DNA from 2 places in the Shouchella rhizosphaerae genome. Region 1 is predicted to be linked to the other one. Evidence: a T-box and tRNA genes for the amino acid it is inferred to sense, from the RefSeq annotation. Region 1 holds a T-box; the other holds one or more tRNA genes.

Region 1 (8,763 bases):
AAGAATCCAACACCTTTTTAAGGGAGTCAATATCCAATGGCTTTCCACTTTCATACTGGAGAGCGGTAAGAGCATTGCGGGTATTATCCTCAAACGCCATTTAAATTCACCTACTTTCGGAAGCGAATGTTTTGAATAAGTGTATCAAAAAAGCGGCTTTCTTGGTCGTTGTTGATCTCACAGGCGACTCCATCTTTGCATGCGAGGCGGTAAGTAATGACAATAAATTCTTCAGTGTCATTGCTTTGCACTAAAGCAAAATAGCGATTGGCGAAATGGTCGTTCGGATCATACGTAACTCCCTTTTTATCTTTTAGTGTGAAATAGGAGGAGCCATAGTAAATGGTTACTTCATCTGTTTGAAGCTGTTCATACTGTTGTTCGTAACTAAGGTCCTCTAAAAGTCGATTTAGTTGTAGATGTGCTCTGTGCTCTGTCATATTGTCTCGGTATTTTAGTTGAATGTGCCCTCGAAACCCAGATTCATTCACATTCTTTTCATACATATTCAGAGACTCAAAATGGCGCTTGCTTTCGTATTGAACTGGGTCATCCGAAAGATAATACCCCGCGGGAAACCACATGGAAAAGTTGTTTTTTTCTGATTGAAAATAATGGAAGCCTTCGTCTATTTCGACCTCTGGGTCAAGAAAGCTACTCGTAAAATCATCTGTTAAGGCGATATCGTCTGAACCGTTGAGTGCGAACGCCATGGCGACCCCTCCTCCTAATGCAATCAAGACAACGATCGGAATCCAAATGCCTTTTTTCATCATCCATCCCACCTTCACTCTCACGCCACCTGGTGTTTAGTTTTATCATAGAAAAGACAAAGGGAAAATTCCACTAGTACCCGCAATAAATGGAAAAAAGGCGCTTTAGGCATAGTGAAATAGTCTTAATTTTTGAGCATATCGTTAAAGATAGAATCAAGGTTTAGAGGGGAAAAGCTACTGCAGGTGATAGGGAGTTTGTTTGGATTTAAACAGCAAAGGGAGGATGGTCTCAAGGCCATTTAAATTCACCTACTTTTGGAAGCGAATGCTTTGAATAAGTGTATTGAAAAAGCGGCTTTCTTGTTCATCGTTGATGGTACATGTTTCTTCTTCCTTGCAATATAACTCATAATCAACAACCATGAATTCTTTAAGGTCAGGGCTTTGAACCAACGCAAAATATTGATTAGCAGAGTGCGTTGCCGGATCGTAAGTCACGCCTCTTTTTCCTTCCAAAGTATAATAGGAAGAGCCGTAATAGATCGTTGCATTTTCTGTTTGAAGTTCTTCATACTGATCATTAAACCCTAATTCTTCTAGTAAAATTTGAAGTTGTATCTTAGCCTCATGTTCTGACACGTTATTCTCGTACGTGAGTTGAATGTACCCTGTATACCCTCTGTCCTTTGAAGTAGTAGTTTCTTCTTCATAGATATTGAGAAATTCAAAATGGTCTTTACTTTCATAACGGACGGGATCATCTTCAATGTAATACCCAGCAGGAAACCACATTGAAAAGTTGTTTTTTTCGGATTGAAAATAATGGAACCCGTCATCAGTTTCGACCTCCGTGTCAAGAAAGCTACTCGTAAAATCATCTGTTAAGGCAATATCGTCTGAACCGTTGAGTGCGAACGCCATGGCGACCCCTCCTCCTAATGCAATCAAGACAATGATCGGAATCCAAATGCCTTTTTTCATCATCCATCCCACCTTCACTCTCGCCATGAGGTGTTTAATTTTATCATAGAAAAGAAGAAGGAAAAGTTCCACTAGTATCCGCAATAAATGGAAAAACGGCGCTTTAGGTATAGTGAAATAGTCTTGATTTTTAAACGTGTTGTTAAAAATGGAGTCAAGGTTTAGGGGGAAAAGCTACTGCAGGTGATAGGGAAGTTTGTTTGGATTTAAACAGCAAAGGGAGGATGGTCTTAAGGCCATTTAAATTCACCTACTTTTGGAAGCGAATGCTTTGAATAAGTGTATTGAAAAAGCGGCTTTCTTGTTCATTGTTGATGGTACATGTTTCTTCTTCCTTGCAATATAACTCATAATCAACAACCATGAATTCTTTAAGGTCAGGGCTTTGAACCAACGCAAAATATTGATTAGCAGAGTGCGTTGCCGGATCGTAAGTTACGCCTCTTTTTCCTTCCAAGGTATAGTAGGAAGAGCCGTAATAGATCGTTGCAGTTTCTGTTTGAAGTTCTTCATACTGGTCATTAAACCCAAAGTCTTTTAGTAGAATTTGTAATTGTATCTCAGCATCATGTTCTATCATATTGCCACGGTACTTTAATTGAATAAATCCCCAGTACTCTTTTTCGTTAGAATGTGATTGATCTTCATGGATATTGAGAAATTCAAAATGGTCTTTACTTTTGTAACCAACAGGATCATCCTCAATATAATACCCCGCGGGAAACCACATGGAAAAGTTGTTTTTTTCGGATTGAAAATAATGGAACCCGTCATCAGTTTCGACCTCTGGGTCAAGAAAGCTACTCGTAAAATCATCTGTTAAGGCAATATCGTCTGAACCGTTGAGTGCGAACGCCATGGCGACCCCTCCTCCTAATGCAATCAAGACAACGATCGGAATCCAAATGCCTTTTTTCATCATCCATCCCACCTTCGCTCCCGCCATGTGGTGTTTAGTTTTATCATAGAAAAGACAAAGGGAAAATTCCACTAGTACCCGCAATAAATGGAAAAACGGCGCTTTAGGCATAGTGAAATAGTCTTCATTTTTAAACGTGTTGTTAAAAATGGAGTTAAGGTTTAGGGGGAAAGCAACTGAGTGTGATGGGGAAGTTTTGTGTCGCATTCTAACCGTGGATTGCGAAGGTTGGTCTCATGGCCCATCTCTTTTTCACCTCCTTTTTGAAGCGAATGTTTTGAATACGGTTCATTATTGTCCGTCATTATGGGCGGTGGTGAACTATCTCTTTTCCCTTTTCAACTAACGGCCTTTGTTTAGAGACTAATGGATTAATTAAACTAATATATCAGAAATAGTTTTAAAAAATAGCTTGAAAAATATTTTAAATCGGATTACTTTATCTAAGAAAGGAGAATTAAAATATGAAAAGAATTACCTGAATCCAGGATTGCTTATTTCCGAAATATTGGGGAGTATGGTGAAAAGCAAAACAAAAAATTAATGGAGAATTTTAAAAAGTGGGCAAAATTAAATGGTGTGTTTAATGATTCTATAATTTTAGGCATACCGCGAGATAACCCAGAGATTACTCCTAAAGAGGAGTGTCGTTATGATGTTTGCGTTGTTATAAATAAAGATTTTAATGTGACAAAACCAGCTCATATTGGAGAATTTTCTGGTGGGAAATACGCTGTTTTTTTGCTTGACCATACAAAAGAGGCAGTCAGTGAATTTTGGGGCAATATTTTTTCTGAGATCGAAAGAAATAATCTATCAATAAGAGAACAACCAATTATAGAAAGATATACTTCACAAATGATTGATAATCATTTGTGTGAAATATTAGTTCCTATACAGTAACGAAGCGGGGACATTCCTACTTTCTATTTAAAGGACGAAAAACTGATACACCTACTATGTATTTCAGATCTAACTGCAGAAACCACCAAAAGAAAATGACACAGATATGATGTTTAAACGTTATAACTTTAATATCCTATTAATTTTGAAATTTATTTAAATTGGATCTACAAAAAGCGAAAAGAAGGGTTGCGGTTAGGAGACATTTACTGTATCATGTAAAACAATTTAATGTTATCGTTTGATTTTTTAAAAGCACTGATAAGGACATGAGTTACTTTTTACGGTTTCCAGAGAGGGAAGGAGAGCTGAAATCTTCCTAACGCAGGAGAGTAACTTACCACCTTTGAGCTGTATTGGAGAATGAAGTACCCAATACCGTCTATGCTACGTTACAGCACCAGAGCCGTAAGTTCTCTTTTTACTTATGGGAAATTGGGTGGAACCACGGGTAGAACGCACTCGTCCCTTCTTGGGGGATGAGTGCGTTTTTGTGTTTTGACAATTACAAAGCAAGAGCGATGAAAAGGACAGGAATTATTTTTACGGTTTTCAGAGAGGGAAGGGTAAGCTGTGATCTTCCTAGCTTAGGAAAATAATTTACCACCTTTGAGCTGTATTGGGGAACTTAGTATCTAATACCGTTTATGCTACGTTACAGCACCAAAGCCATAAGTTTTTCTTTTTAGCTTATGGGAAATTGGGTGGAACCACGGGTAGAACGCACTCGTCCCTTCTTGAGGGATGGGTGTGTTTTTATTTTATTTACTTTAAAAGGAGTGTTTCTTGTTATGAGTGAACCATTAATAGCTATTGAATTTCCAGATGGAAAGAGCAAGCAATTTCCGCAAGGTGTAACACTGGCTGAACTTGCACAATCCATTAGTCCGAGTCTTTACAAAAAAACGATTGTTGGATGTATAAATGGTGTTCCTTCCGATTTAGCATGTCCAATCACAGAAAACGCTCATATTTCCTTATATGATGTCGCTTCAAAAGAAGGAATAGAAGTGCTTCGTCATTCAACAGCCCACTTATTGGCACATGCATTAAAGCGATTATACCCGGCTGTTCATTTAGGAGTGGGTCCTGTCATCGGAGATGGATTTTTTTATGACGTTGCGTTGGACCAACCGATTACCGTCGGTGATTTGCTAAGAATTGAACAGATGATGAAGCAAATCATTAAAGAGGACATGGAGATAACACGTAAGGAAGTTACGCGCGAAAAAGCTAAACAGTTGTTCAAACAGGACCCTTTAAAACTTGAGTTGCTTGAAGATATACCGCCAGATGAAACAGTGACTGTGTACGAACAAGGTGATTTTTATGATTTATGTCGTGGTCCTCATATACCTTCAACAGGCAAAATCAAGCATTTTAAGTTAACGAAAGTGTCTGGTGCATATTGGCGGGGCAATAGCGATAATCAAATGCTTCAACGTATTTACGGTGTTGCGTTTGCGACAAAAGATGAGTTACAAGATTATTTTGCCTTTCTAGAGGAAGCTGAAAAGAGAAATCACCGTAAGCTTGGAAAAGAGCTGGAATTGTTCATGTTCTCAGAAGAAGCTCCAGGAATGCCTTTCTATCTTGCCAATGGTCAAATTATCCGAAATGAGCTTGAATCTTTTTTGCGAAATCTTCAAGCCAAATACGACTATAAAGAAGTTCGCACGCCGATCATGATGAATCAACGGCTATGGGAACAATCTGGTCACTGGGATCATTACAAAGAGAATATGTATTTTACACAAGTGGATGAGCAACAATTTGCGCTAAAACCAATGAATTGTCCTGGCCATATGCTCATTTTTAAAAACGGGCTGCATTCGTACCGAGATTTACCAATTCGCATGGCAGAGTTTGGTCAAGTGCATCGTCATGAATTCAGTGGTGCCTTGAATGGTTTATTGCGTGTCCGTACATTTTGCCAAGATGATGCCCACATTTTCGTAACACCGCAACAAATTGAAGAGGAAATCACACTTGCATTAAAAATAATCGACCATGTCTACCAAGTATTTGGGTTTAAGTACGAAATTGAATTATCGACACGTCCAGATGATTTTATGGGGAGTGAACACCTTTGGGAGCAGGCTGAAACTGCTTTAGAGAATGTACTGCAAAAACTTAATTATGCTTATAAAGTCAATGAAGGCGATGGGGCGTTTTATGGTCCGAAAATTGATATTCACATAAAAGATGCCATTCAGCGCAGCCACCAATGCGCCACGGTTCAACTTGATTTCCAACTACCTGAAAAGTTTGATTTAACTTATATAGATAAACAAAACGAAAAAAAGCGTCCAGTTGTTATTCACCGAGCTGTATTTGGTTCAATTGACCGTTTTTTAGGAATTTTAATCGAACATTTTGCAGGTGCTTTTCCTGTTTGGCTTGCGCCGGTACAAGTACAAATTGTCCCGGTTTCCCACGTTCACTTAGACTATTGTTTAACGATACAATCAGAACTAAAACAAGTAGGGGTAAGGGTAAACATTGATGAAAGTGATGAAAAACTAGGTTACAAAATTAGAAAAGCACAAATGCAAAAAATCCCTTGCACGATCGTGCTAGGTGACAACGAATTAAAAGAAGAAACAGTCACGGTTAGACAGTATGGAAAACCGGAAACAGAGAGGGTTCCTTTTGAATATTTTAAAGAGAAACTTGTGCGACAGATTAAAGAACGGAGCATGTAATAAGAATTATTAAGACTCAGACCGCCACAGCATGTTAACAACCGTTCCTGCTATTAGCCTTTCAGGAGGGGATACCAGGCAATGGTGGGGTACAGCTAACGTGAAGCGGAATGTTAGCTGCACCCTTTGTGAAAGAAATGATATATCGAATTCAAGCGTTCTACTCAACCGAGTTTGCTCGCTCCATGATTTCCTGGACGATCCCGCTTTTCGCATCAGCATAATGTTGCACGTGGCGCCATTGACGTTGAGCAAGGTGGCGTTTGACGCTTGCGTACTTATCCCGGTCGGCATTGTTGCTTCGGAGCCAATCACGGAAACGCAACATTCTAGTGACTTCAGAAGCGCCTTCGCTGAATACATGCAGGTTGATGTCTGTGTCTGGCCCTTTGAACAAGCGATGTTCAAACCATTCAGGTTCCCGAATGCGTAGGGTGTAACCAGCTTTTTCTAAGTTTGGGACGTAAGTCGTCTCGTCAGCGGAATCGATCACAACTAGTAGGATATCAATGATGGGCTTGGCACAAAGGCCCGGAATCGAAGTTGAGCCAACATGTTCGAGTTGCAATACCTTGTTTCCGAGCACAGAACGAATTCGGCTAGCCTCTCGATCGAATTGATTAGGCCACTCTGGATCATACTCTAGAAGGGTAACGGGCGCGTTGTGGGGTTTACGCTCACCAACTGTGACCTTCTGAAGATCTTCATCACTTTTAGGTGGCGGGTTTGAATGACTCTGCATGGAGATCACTCCCTAATTATCTGTTCAGCATTTCATCTTACCATAACGGTTGAAAAGAAGTTAAGCGGTAATTCTCCGCCGTTGAAGGGGAAGAAAAGGTCCAGTTCGTAATAGCGGTAAAAAAGTCCGTACCATCTTTGGTTGTTAACGCGTGTTTGCAAAATAATCTGAGTGGTACAGTCGGAGCCAGCTGTATGAGTGGGTTTCGGTGTTTTCTTTAAAAATAAAAATGAAGGCTTGACTCTCACGTTACGTAATACTTCACACTTTGAATGATCAAAACGTAGAGGTGAAACGATATGAACATTCAAGCACTGCGCTCAGACCACATTTACCGCCAAGTTATGCAAGTTCCGCTAGCAGAGAAAACAGAGTTATACCGGGAAGAGATGCTGGCTCCGTTCATGAAAAAATGGGAGACTCAGCAGGTTCCGTATAAGGCTGCCGATCCAGGCGGTTTTGACGTGATGACAATCAATAATTTCATATTCCGTGCGCCAGAAGAGATGACGCCTGAGATTTCCGCGGAACTCGAACTTATATCATCCGATGCGTTCTGGCAGGAATGCGAAGCAGTCGTTGCCCGAAGCCTGGGCTTATTTACGGAAAACGGCGTGAAACTCAAGGTATCCGAGTACTTGTTCACCATTCTCCTGGGCAACCCGAAGAGCCAGTCTTTGTTGCTAAACGAGGGGTATAGCGGCGACGGTGGGATTCCCGGATACATTTTGTGCACATTGCTTCCAAATGCTTATACGCTGCCTCGCATGAAGCCCGCATTGGCGCATGAAGTCAATCATAACGTACGTTACCAGTATATCAAGTGGGACCACACTGTTACCCTAGGCGAGCTGATCGTTAGCGAAGGGTTGGCGGAAAATTTTGCAACACTTCTGTACGGGGAGGAGCTTCTCGGCCCTTGGGTGTCGAAGACAAGCGCTGAAACATTAAATCGCCAGATCAAACCTGTATTGAAGGAACAGCTGGATGTAACCGGGTTTGACCAAATTGCGCCGTATCTGTACGGCGACGAATTGGCAAAGCTCCAGAATTTCACACCAGTTGGCATGCCTTATAGCGCGGGTTATGCTTGCGGGTATTATTTAGTACAATACTATTTAAAGCAGACGGGAAAATCGATTGTCGAAGCGACCATCACCCCGGCGGCTCAAATCCTGGACGAAGTCAGGGGATACTGGAATGAAACAACGATTATTAGCGATTAAAGACATCGTGCACATTACCGGCATTACCACCAGAACCTTACATTATTATGACGAGATCGAGCTGTTGAAGCCCACGTTCGTCGCCGACAACGGCTATCGCTATTACGATCAGGAAAGCTTGGCTAAACTGCAGACGATTTTGTTCCTGAAGGAAATGGATGTGCCTCTGAAAGAGATTGCAGCCATCTTGAAGCTTCCGCTTGAGGAGCAACGCGAAGTATTAAAGCAGCACAACGATACGTTACGTTTGAAAAAACAGCGCTTAGAGCGAATCTCCGCGGCATTGGAGGAGTTTGTGGCTGGAAAGGATGTTTACCATCTTAGCATTTTCAATGATTCTGCGATTTTGCCCTTGCCAGAGCAATATGACCGAGAAGCGAGGTGGCGCTATGGCAAGACGGAGGCTTACCAATCCTTTGAGAAGAAGATGCAAGAACGGTCGTCCATCGAAAAAGAACGCCAGTGGCACCAGATGGAGGACGTGTTCCGAAAAATTGCCGCCTGCATGCATTTTCAGCCGGATGCGGTGGAAGTACAGCAACTCGTCGATGAGTGGCGGGGAATACTCGAG
Region 2 (8,763 bases), 370 kb from region 1:
TCATTGCTCGTTGCATCGGCGCTGTTCATGAGCTCTTCTAAGGTGGCAAGTTCATAATCGCGTTTTTCCAACTCTTTCAAAATAGTTGGCAATGCTGCCCCAGTTTGCTTAACGGTGTCTGAAGCATGGAACATTAAAACATCGCCAGAATTAGTCGCATTTAAAACATTGTCAATGATTTGCGCAGTTCCAGGATTTTTGTAATCGTAAGAATTCACGCTCCAATGGACAATGTCGAAGCCTTGCTGTTCCGCTAAAGCAAGTGTGCGTGTTGTAAATGCGCCATTTGGAGGGCGAAGGAGTGTCGGTGTTTCACCTGTTAATTCTTGCAACACTTGTTTGCTTCTTCTCATATCTTTAATGACTTGCTCATCATCCATAGCGGTATAATTTTTATAGCGGTACCCATGGCTGCCAATGTGGAAACCGGAATCTGCAATTTCTTTGACTAATTCGGGGTATGTTTCGGCCCATGAAGCCGAAACGAAAAAAGTTGCGTGCTCCACATCGTTTTCCTTCAATATGTTTACAATCGGCAGTACATTTTGTTCTCCCCAGCTTATGTTAAACGTAAGCGCAATTTTATGGTCAGCGTTTTCGGCCCGGTAAAAAGCTTGCGGACCATCTGGAGTTGTAAAGACGGAAATATGGTCACGCTGGATAAACAGCCAGCTAGCAACGAATAGAGAAGCGATGCAAATAAACAGCAGTGGCTTCCATTTTTTCAAATTAAACACCCAAATTCCTTTCATGTACACCGCTCCTTCAATTGTTCTCAAAGACAAGATATGTTTGTCCGCGGAAGATATGAATAAAAAAGCAGCAAAACGAAAAGACTGTCCAACTAGGAACCCATGAAAGCGGTGAGATCGATGTTAGGAATGATGTTGTCTGATAAAGAAGTAAAAGAAATGGAATACTTAGTAAAGCGTGAGCTGGAAGCCCTATTGATTGATCTTTCCGATGAGCGGCTTGATGGTGTTATAAAAAACGTCATGATTGAAAAATACAGCATTCTTTTTCATTTATATAAACGTGTCGCTCCTCCACAGGACCATGTTCGCTATGCTCTCTCTTCATTTCGGACACAAACCAATAAAAAGTCTTAAATACAGGCGTTGACGAAAAGGCATACTAGGTGTATATTTTTATGTACCGTCTTCATTCTTTTGGGCGGTTGTATAAAAAAGTTTTTAAAAACCGTTGACAAATGGTTGGATGTAGTGTAAATTATTAAGAGTCGCCAAGAGAGAACGGCGACAAACGAGTCCTTTGAAAACTGAACAAAAGCCAAGCGTAAAAGAGATACAAGGTATCTCGTCAATGATAGTGAGCCACAACTTCGGTTGTGCAATGAAGCTAAGGATCTTCGGTTAAGGTCGCGACGTCCTGTCGCAACACCGAAGCCAACACATCCGTGTGTAAGTAAACTTTTTTAACGGAGAGTTTGATCCTGGCTCAGGACGAACGCTGGCGGCGTGCCTAATACATGCAAGTCGAGCGGACAGATAAGGAGCTTGCTCCTTTGACGTTAGCGGCGGACGGGTGAGTAACACGTGGGCAACCTGCCCCTTAGACTGGGATAACTCCGGGAAACCGGAGCTAATACCGGATAATCCCTTTCTCCACCTGGAGAGAGGGTGAAAGATGGCTTCGGCTATCACTAAGGGATGGGCCCGCGGCGCATTAGCTAGTTGGTAAGGTAACGGCTTACCAAGGCAACGATGCGTAGCCGACCTGAGAGGGTGATCGGCCACACTGGGACTGAGACACGGCCCAGACTCCTACGGGAGGCAGCAGTAGGGAATCTTCCGCAATGGACGAAAGTCTGACGGAGCAACGCCGCGTGAGTGAGGAAGGCCTTCGGGTCGTAAAGCTCTGTTGTGAGGGAAGAAGCGGTACCGTTCGAATAGGGCGGTACCTTGACGGTACCTCACCAGAAAGCCACGGCTAACTACGTGCCAGCAGCCGCGGTAATACGTAGGTGGCAAGCGTTGTCCGGAATTATTGGGCGTAAAGCGCGCGCAGGCGGCTTCTTAAGTCTGATGTGAAATCTCGGGGCTCAACCCCGAGCGGCCATTGGAAACTGGGGAGCTTGAGTGCAGAAGAGGAGAGTGGAATTCCACGTGTAGCGGTGAAATGCGTAGAGATGTGGAGGAACACCAGTGGCGAAGGCGACTCTCTGGTCTGTAACTGACGCTGAGGCGCGAAAGCGTGGGGAGCAAACAGGATTAGATACCCTGGTAGTCCACGCCGTAAACGATGAGTGCTAGGTGTTAGGGGTTTCGATGCCCGTAGTGCCGAAGTTAACACATTAAGCACTCCGCCTGGGGAGTACGGCCGCAAGGCTGAAACTCAAAGGAATTGACGGGGACCCGCACAAGCAGTGGAGCATGTGGTTTAATTCGAAGCAACGCGAAGAACCTTACCAGGTCTTGACATCCTTTGACCACCCAAGAGATTGGGCTTCCCCTTCGGGGGCAAAGTGACAGGTGGTGCATGGTTGTCGTCAGCTCGTGTCGTGAGATGTTGGGTTAAGTCCCGCAACGAGCGCAACCCTTGATCTTAGTTGCCAGCATTGAGTTGGGCACTCTAAGGTGACTGCCGGTGACAAACCGGAGGAAGGTGGGGATGACGTCAAATCATCATGCCCCTTATGACCTGGGCTACACACGTGCTACAATGGATGGTACAAAGGGCAGCGAAACCGCGAGGTGAAGCCAATCCCATAAAGCCATTCTCAGTTCGGATTGCAGGCTGCAACTCGCCTGCATGAAGCCGGAATTGCTAGTAATCGCGGATCAGCATGCCGCGGTGAATACGTTCCCGGGTCTTGTACACACCGCCCGTCACACCACGAGAGTTTGTAACACCCGAAGTCGGTGAGGCAACCTTTTGGAGCCAGCCGCCTAAGGTGGGACAAATGATTGGGGTGAAGTCGTAACAAGGTAGCCGTATCGGAAGGTGCGGCTGGATCACCTCCTTTCTATGGAGTTTTTACTCTAGTCGATGTATGACCTTCGGTCATATAACGCTTAGGCTATTTGTTCAGTTTTGAGAGGACTCAATACTCTCGATTAAAATGCTTTTGCTCCTGCGGTTACTCGTCGCAAGGCAGCACGAAGCATAAACTGAGAAGTGTTACATGATGTAATTGAAATCAGTAGCCTTGTTCAGTTTTGAGAGGACTCAAAACTCTCAGGTTCTTTGAAAACTAAATCCAGAAATAACTCAAATTGATCTTTGTTCATCGGTTGTATAACTGTTTGAACGAGACGTCAAGAATTCAATGCATACCTTTTTTATGTATTTTTTTCATTTCACAAAGAGAACCAAGCAGGTCGAGGATGGGAAATGTTCGAAGGAGGGAGCGTAGTTGCCTACGTGACCGACTGAGAATCATGAACCAGACGAAGAGATGCGACGGTTATCTGACGTGAAAAAAGGATAAGTTAGAAAGGGCGCACGGTGAATGCCTTGGCACTAGGAGCCGATGAAGGACGCGACGAACCGCGATAGGCTTCGGGGAGCTGTAAGTAAGCTTCGATCCGGAGATTTCCGAATGGGGGAACCCACCATCCGTAATGGGATGGTACTGGCATCTGAACACATAGGATGTCGAGAGGCAGACCCGGGGAACTGAAACATCTAAGTACCCGGAGGAAGAGAAAGCAAATGCGATTTCCTGAGTAGCGGCGAGCGAAACGGAAACAGCCCAAACCAAGAGGCTTGCCTCTTGGGGTTGTAGGACACTCAACAACGGAGTGATCAAGAAACGGAGTAGGTGAACTGTCTGGAAAGGCAGGCCGAAGAAGGTAACAGCCCTGTAGCTGAAACTTCGTTTCCTCCAGAGTGGATCCTGAGTACGGCGGGACACGTGAAACCCCGTCGGAATCCGGGAGGACCATCTCCCAAGGCTAAATACTCCCTAGTGACCGATAGTGAACCAGTACCGTGAGGGAAAGGTGAAAAGCACCCCGGAAGGGGAGTGAAAGAGATCCTGAAACCGTGTGCCTACAACTAGTCAGAGCCCGTTAACGGGTGATGGCGTGCCTTTTGTAGAATGAACCGGCGAGTTACGGTATCGTGCAAGGTTAAGCTGATGAAGCGGAGCCGCAGCGAAAGCGAGTCTGAATAGGGCGCATAAGTACGATGCCGTAGACCCGAAACCGGGTGATCTACCCATGTCCAGGGTGAAGGTCGGGTAACACCGACTGGAGGCCCGAACCCACGCAAGTTGAAAATTGCGGGGATGAGGTGTGGGTAGGGGTGAAATGCCAATCGAACTCGGAAATAGCTGGTTCTCCCCGAAATAGCTTTAGGGCTAGCCTCGAGTGATGAGTCTTGGAGGTAGAGCACTGATTGGACGAGGGGTCCCCACAGGATTACCGAATTCAGTCAAACTCCGAATGCCAATGACTTTAACTCGGGAGTCAGACTGCGAGTGCTAAGATCCGTAGTCAAGAGGGAAACAGCCCAGACCATCAGCTAAGGTCCCCAAGTATACGTTAAGTGGAAAAGGATGTGGAGTTGCCCAGACAACCAGGATGTTGGCTTAGAAGCAGCCATCATTGAAAGAGTGCGTAATAGCTCACTGGTCGAGTGACTCTGCGCCGAAAATGTACCGGGGCTAAACGTATCACCGAAGCTATGGCAATCCCGTATGGGATTGGGTAGGGGAGCGTTCCAAGGACAGCGAAGCCAGATCGTGAGGACTGGTGGAGTGCTTGGAAGTGAGAATGCCGGTATGAGTAGCGAAAAGATAGGTGAGAATCCTATCCGTCGAAAGCCCAAGGTTTCCTGAGGAAGGCTCGTCCGCTCAGGGTTAGTCGGGACCTAAGCCGAGGCCGAAAGGCGTAGGCGATGGACAACAGGTTGATATTCCTGTACCACCTCGTATTCGTTTGAACGATGGGGGGACGCAGAAAGGTAGGGTGAGCGCGCCGCTGGCTGTGCGCGTCGAAGCATGCGAGGCTGGAACATAGGCAAATCCGTGTTCCGTAAGGCTGAGCTGTGACCGTGAAGGACCTTCGGGTCCGAAATCCCTGATCCTCCGCTGCCGAGAAAAGCCTCTAGTGAGAATACAGGTGCCCGTACCGCAAACCGACACAGGTAGGCGAGAAGAGAATTCTAAGACGCTCGGGAGAACTCTCGTTAAGGAACTCGGCAAAATGACCCCGTAACTTCGGGAGAAGGGGTGCTCTAGTAGGGTTAACCGCCCGAGAGAGCCGCAGTGAAAGGATCCAAGCGACTGTTTAGCAAAAACACAGGTCTCTGCGAAGCCGTAAGGCGAAGTATAGGGGCTGACACCTGCCCGGTGCTGGAAGGTTAAGAGGAAGGGTCATCCCAAATGGTGAGAAGCTCTGAATTGAAGCCCCAGTAAACGGCGGCCGTAACTATAACGGTCCTAAGGTAGCGAAATTCCTTGTCGGGTAAGTTCCGACCCGCACGAATGGTGCAACGACTTGGATACTGTCTCAACGAGAGACCCGGTGAAATTATAGTACCTGTGAAGATGCAGGTTACCCGCGACAGGACGGAAAGACCCCATGGAGCTTTACTGTAGCTTGATAGTGAGTGTTGGTATCATCTGTACAGGATAGGTAGGAGCCTTGGAAACCGGAGCGCTAGCTTCGGTGGAGGCGTCGGTGGGATACTACCCTGATGGTGCTGGCATTCTAACCTCGACCCGTGATCCGGGCCAGGGACATTGTCAGGTGGGCAGTTTGACTGGGGCGGTCGCCTCCTAAACAGTAACGGAGGCGCCCAAAGGTTCCCTCAGAATGGTTGGAAATCATTCGTAGAGTGCAAAGGCAGAAGGGAGCTTGACTGCGAGACCTACAAGTCGAGCAGGGACGAAAGTCGGGCTTAGTGATCCGGCGGTGCCGTATGGAAGGGCCGTCGCTCAACGGATAAAAGCTACCCTGGGGATAACAGGCTTATCTCCCCCAAGAGTCCACATCGACGGGGAGGTTTGGCACCTCGATGTCGGCTCGTCGCATCCTGGGGCTGAAGTAGGTCCCAAGGGTTGGGCTGTTCGCCCATTAAAGCGGCACGCGAGCTGGGTTCAGAACGTCGTGAGACAGTTCGGTCCCTATCCGTCGCGGGCGTAGGAAATTTGAGAGGAGCTGTCCTTAGTACGAGAGGACCGGGATGGACATACCGCTGGTGTACCAGTTGTTCCGCCAGGAGCATCGCTGGGTAGCTACGTATGGACGGGATAAGTGCTGAAAGCATCTAAGCATGAAGCCCCCCTCAAGATGAGATTTCCCATGGCGTAAGCCAGTAAGACCCCTTAGAGATGATGAGGTTGATAGGTCAGAAGTGGAAGCGTGGCGACACGTGGAGCGGACTGATACTAATCGGTCGAGGACTTATCCTATACATTCTTGACACTTGAGTATTTCGGATTTAGTTTTGAAAGAATCACCGATTCTTTCCATACTTACACTTCAGAGCAGACGAAGAGATTCGCCGCTTATTCTGAAGTCAGAGAAGCGAGGAGTTCGAGGACAGGAGTGCTCGAAGAAGGGTGCGTACCCAAACGTACGTGACTGACTGAGAGACACGAACTGGACGAAGAAATCCGAAGCTTAAACGATTGACAAAGAGAAGCAAGAAGGTCGAGGATTGGAAGTGTTCGACTGAAGGAGCGTACAAATGTACGTGACTGAAGAAGAATCACGAACGAGACGAAGAGATTCGCCGCTTATCTGAAGTCAAGTAGAGTCCGGTGACAATGGCAAAGAGGTCACACCCGTTCCCATGCCGAACACGGTCGTTAAGCTCTTTTGCGCCGATGGTAGTTGGAGGCTTCCTCCTGCGAGAGTAGGACGTTGCCGGGCTTTTTCTATATATTTTTTTCGTTCCACAGTAGCTCAGTGGTAGAGCTATCGGCTGTTAACCGATCGGTCGCAGGTTCGAATCCTGCCTGTGGAGCCATTTTTGTGCTTCCATAGCTCAGTCGGTAGAGCACCACCATGGTAAGGTGGGGGTCAGCGGTTCAAGTCCGCTTGGAAGCTTTCTTATACTGATAATAAAGTTTCTCCGTCGATGGAGAAGCTTTTTTGTTTTTAAACCAAAAGTTTTCCTATGAAACATTGCGAGTCCTTCAGCCAAACCACATAAAATGGATGACGGATATCAACTAAAAAAACAAGGAAACGAATTCTCAAATTCACTTATAAAATACCACATAAAAAAAGTATAAAACACACAAGTCCAAAGCACTTCTTTTTTACCATTTTTATCTATTTTCGTGAGTTTTATTTCAATATATATTAAAGTGAGATTAACTTACTATAGAATTAATTAATCCTTGTTATAACAAGAGCAATTTAGGTTGGTAATTTAACTTTTAATACAGGCTACGCACTAAAAATAGCTTTTCAGTAAATGCTGTAGAGAACATCATAATAAGTTATGCAAAATGATTATTTAGAACTATATAAAATTCTTATTTTTACAATTAACTTATCTTGATAAGATGATATTACTATGTATAATTTGACAGATTTTTTAACGATGTTATGATTTTGTGTAAATATATGGGCTAATAACGCATCTATTGACGCTTAATAGCATGTAAGGCTCTATATAGTTATTAATTTTATTTAAGGAGGGCTCTATGAGAAAGCAGAAGGGTAACATAAGAAAAGGCTTTATAGTAATGCTTATTTTCTTAATTCTTTTCTTGCCGTTTGGACAAGTTGGGTTAACGGAAGCTTCGGAAAGAAAGTTTGAGAACGAACTTGATATCTCTGTTGAAGGGACACCAACCCAAGAACAAGTTATTCTTAATGTAGTAACAGACTACTCGGATTTAAACAATTTGGAGCTTGTTCTTCCAAAAGGAATTGAATATGATGAAGAGAGCACGAAAGAGTTAAATTCTAATAGTGAAATTACGTATCATTATGAGGAGAATCGTTTAAATATCCCGAAAGAAAAAGGGTCTCCAATCTCTGAAAATATCATTTTAACAGGGTTCAATGTAGGCGATAATATTCTACAAGTTAGAGGCCAATTTGAAGACGGTGGCACTGAAATTGTAGAGTTTAAGGTTTCCGTGGAATCGGATAGTTCCAGTGGGAATGAAGATTTAGAAGAACTTGATACGGAAGCGGAAGTAGAAGAATTTGAAAAAAACCATTCGGATCAACCAGAGTCAGATAACTTAAATGAGGATGAACAACTAGAAGAAAATAAATCTGAAGACAATTACGCTGATGAAACAAATGGTGATAATCAAGAAGAATCCTCACCCACAAACAGTGAAACAGAATCCCAACAGCAAGAAGAAACAAATCAACATGAAGAAGAGAGTAATGAAGATCAAGATAAGCCTATCTTTACACCAATGGCAGGAGATTTAAATGTAGATATTGATATTTCACCATTGAATGCGAGTGTCTTGGCTGGGAACGATGCAGCTTATAAGTTAGTGTTTAAAACAACCGGTTCTATTACAGAATACACGAATGCAAGAATAACAATCGATTTGCCACTTTCAAATGAAGTGACCTTTAATCAATCGTTATCAGAATTAAGAATAGCTGGTGTAGAACCAACATTTGATTCGGAAACAAGCCAGTTAGTGTATCAATTTGAACGGTTACAAGCAGGTCAAACGTATGAAAATATTATCAAATTGGCGACAACAAATGGTTTGATGGCTAATGGTACAGAGCTTGGCGTGCAAGCCTCATTTGAAGCGGATCAATTCGGTGAGGTGCAAGATACCGCAACAGTCGTAATCGATGC

Evidence for each region. The T-box of region 1 lies ahead of thrS (threonine--tRNA ligase). A T-box ahead of a tRNA ligase gene usually reads a tRNA of that ligase, here a tRNA-Thr.
Region 2: it encodes a tRNA-Thr, which carries the amino acid that the T-box ahead of thrS (threonine--tRNA ligase) is inferred to sense. The anticodon was not compared.

What each region holds. Positions count from the first base shown of each region.
Region 1 covers NZ_CP144921.1:1,685,864-1,694,626, reverse strand. Annotated here, with positions in the region: gene V5G21_RS08490 (DUF6792 domain-containing protein) at 1-100, opposite strand, end outside; gene V5G21_RS08485 (hypothetical protein) at 111-773, opposite strand; gene V5G21_RS08480 (hypothetical protein) at 1,026-1,697, opposite strand; gene V5G21_RS08475 (hypothetical protein) at 1,948-2,616, opposite strand; gene V5G21_RS08470 (AraC family transcriptional regulator) at 3,106-3,519, shown strand; T-box leader at 3,769-3,992, shown strand; T-box leader at 4,032-4,257, shown strand; gene thrS (threonine--tRNA ligase) at 4,311-6,224, shown strand; gene V5G21_RS08460 (GrpB family protein) at 6,385-6,966, opposite strand; gene V5G21_RS08455 (DUF2268 domain-containing protein) at 7,266-8,192, shown strand; gene V5G21_RS08450 (MerR family transcriptional regulator) at 8,167-8,763, shown strand, end outside.
Region 2 covers NZ_CP144921.1:2,054,957-2,063,719, forward strand. Annotated here, with positions in the region: gene pdaB (polysaccharide deacetylase family sporulation protein PdaB) at 1-752, opposite strand, end outside; gene V5G21_RS10350 (hypothetical protein) at 873-1,109, shown strand; rRNA gene V5G21_RS10355 (16S ribosomal RNA) at 1,436-2,986, shown strand; rRNA gene V5G21_RS10360 (23S ribosomal RNA) at 3,446-6,382, shown strand; rRNA gene rrf (5S ribosomal RNA) at 6,730-6,845, shown strand; tRNA gene V5G21_RS10370 (tRNA-Asn) at 6,868-6,942, shown strand; tRNA gene V5G21_RS10375 (tRNA-Thr) at 6,950-7,022, shown strand; gene V5G21_RS10380 (SpaA isopeptide-forming pilin-related protein) at 7,628-8,763, shown strand, end outside.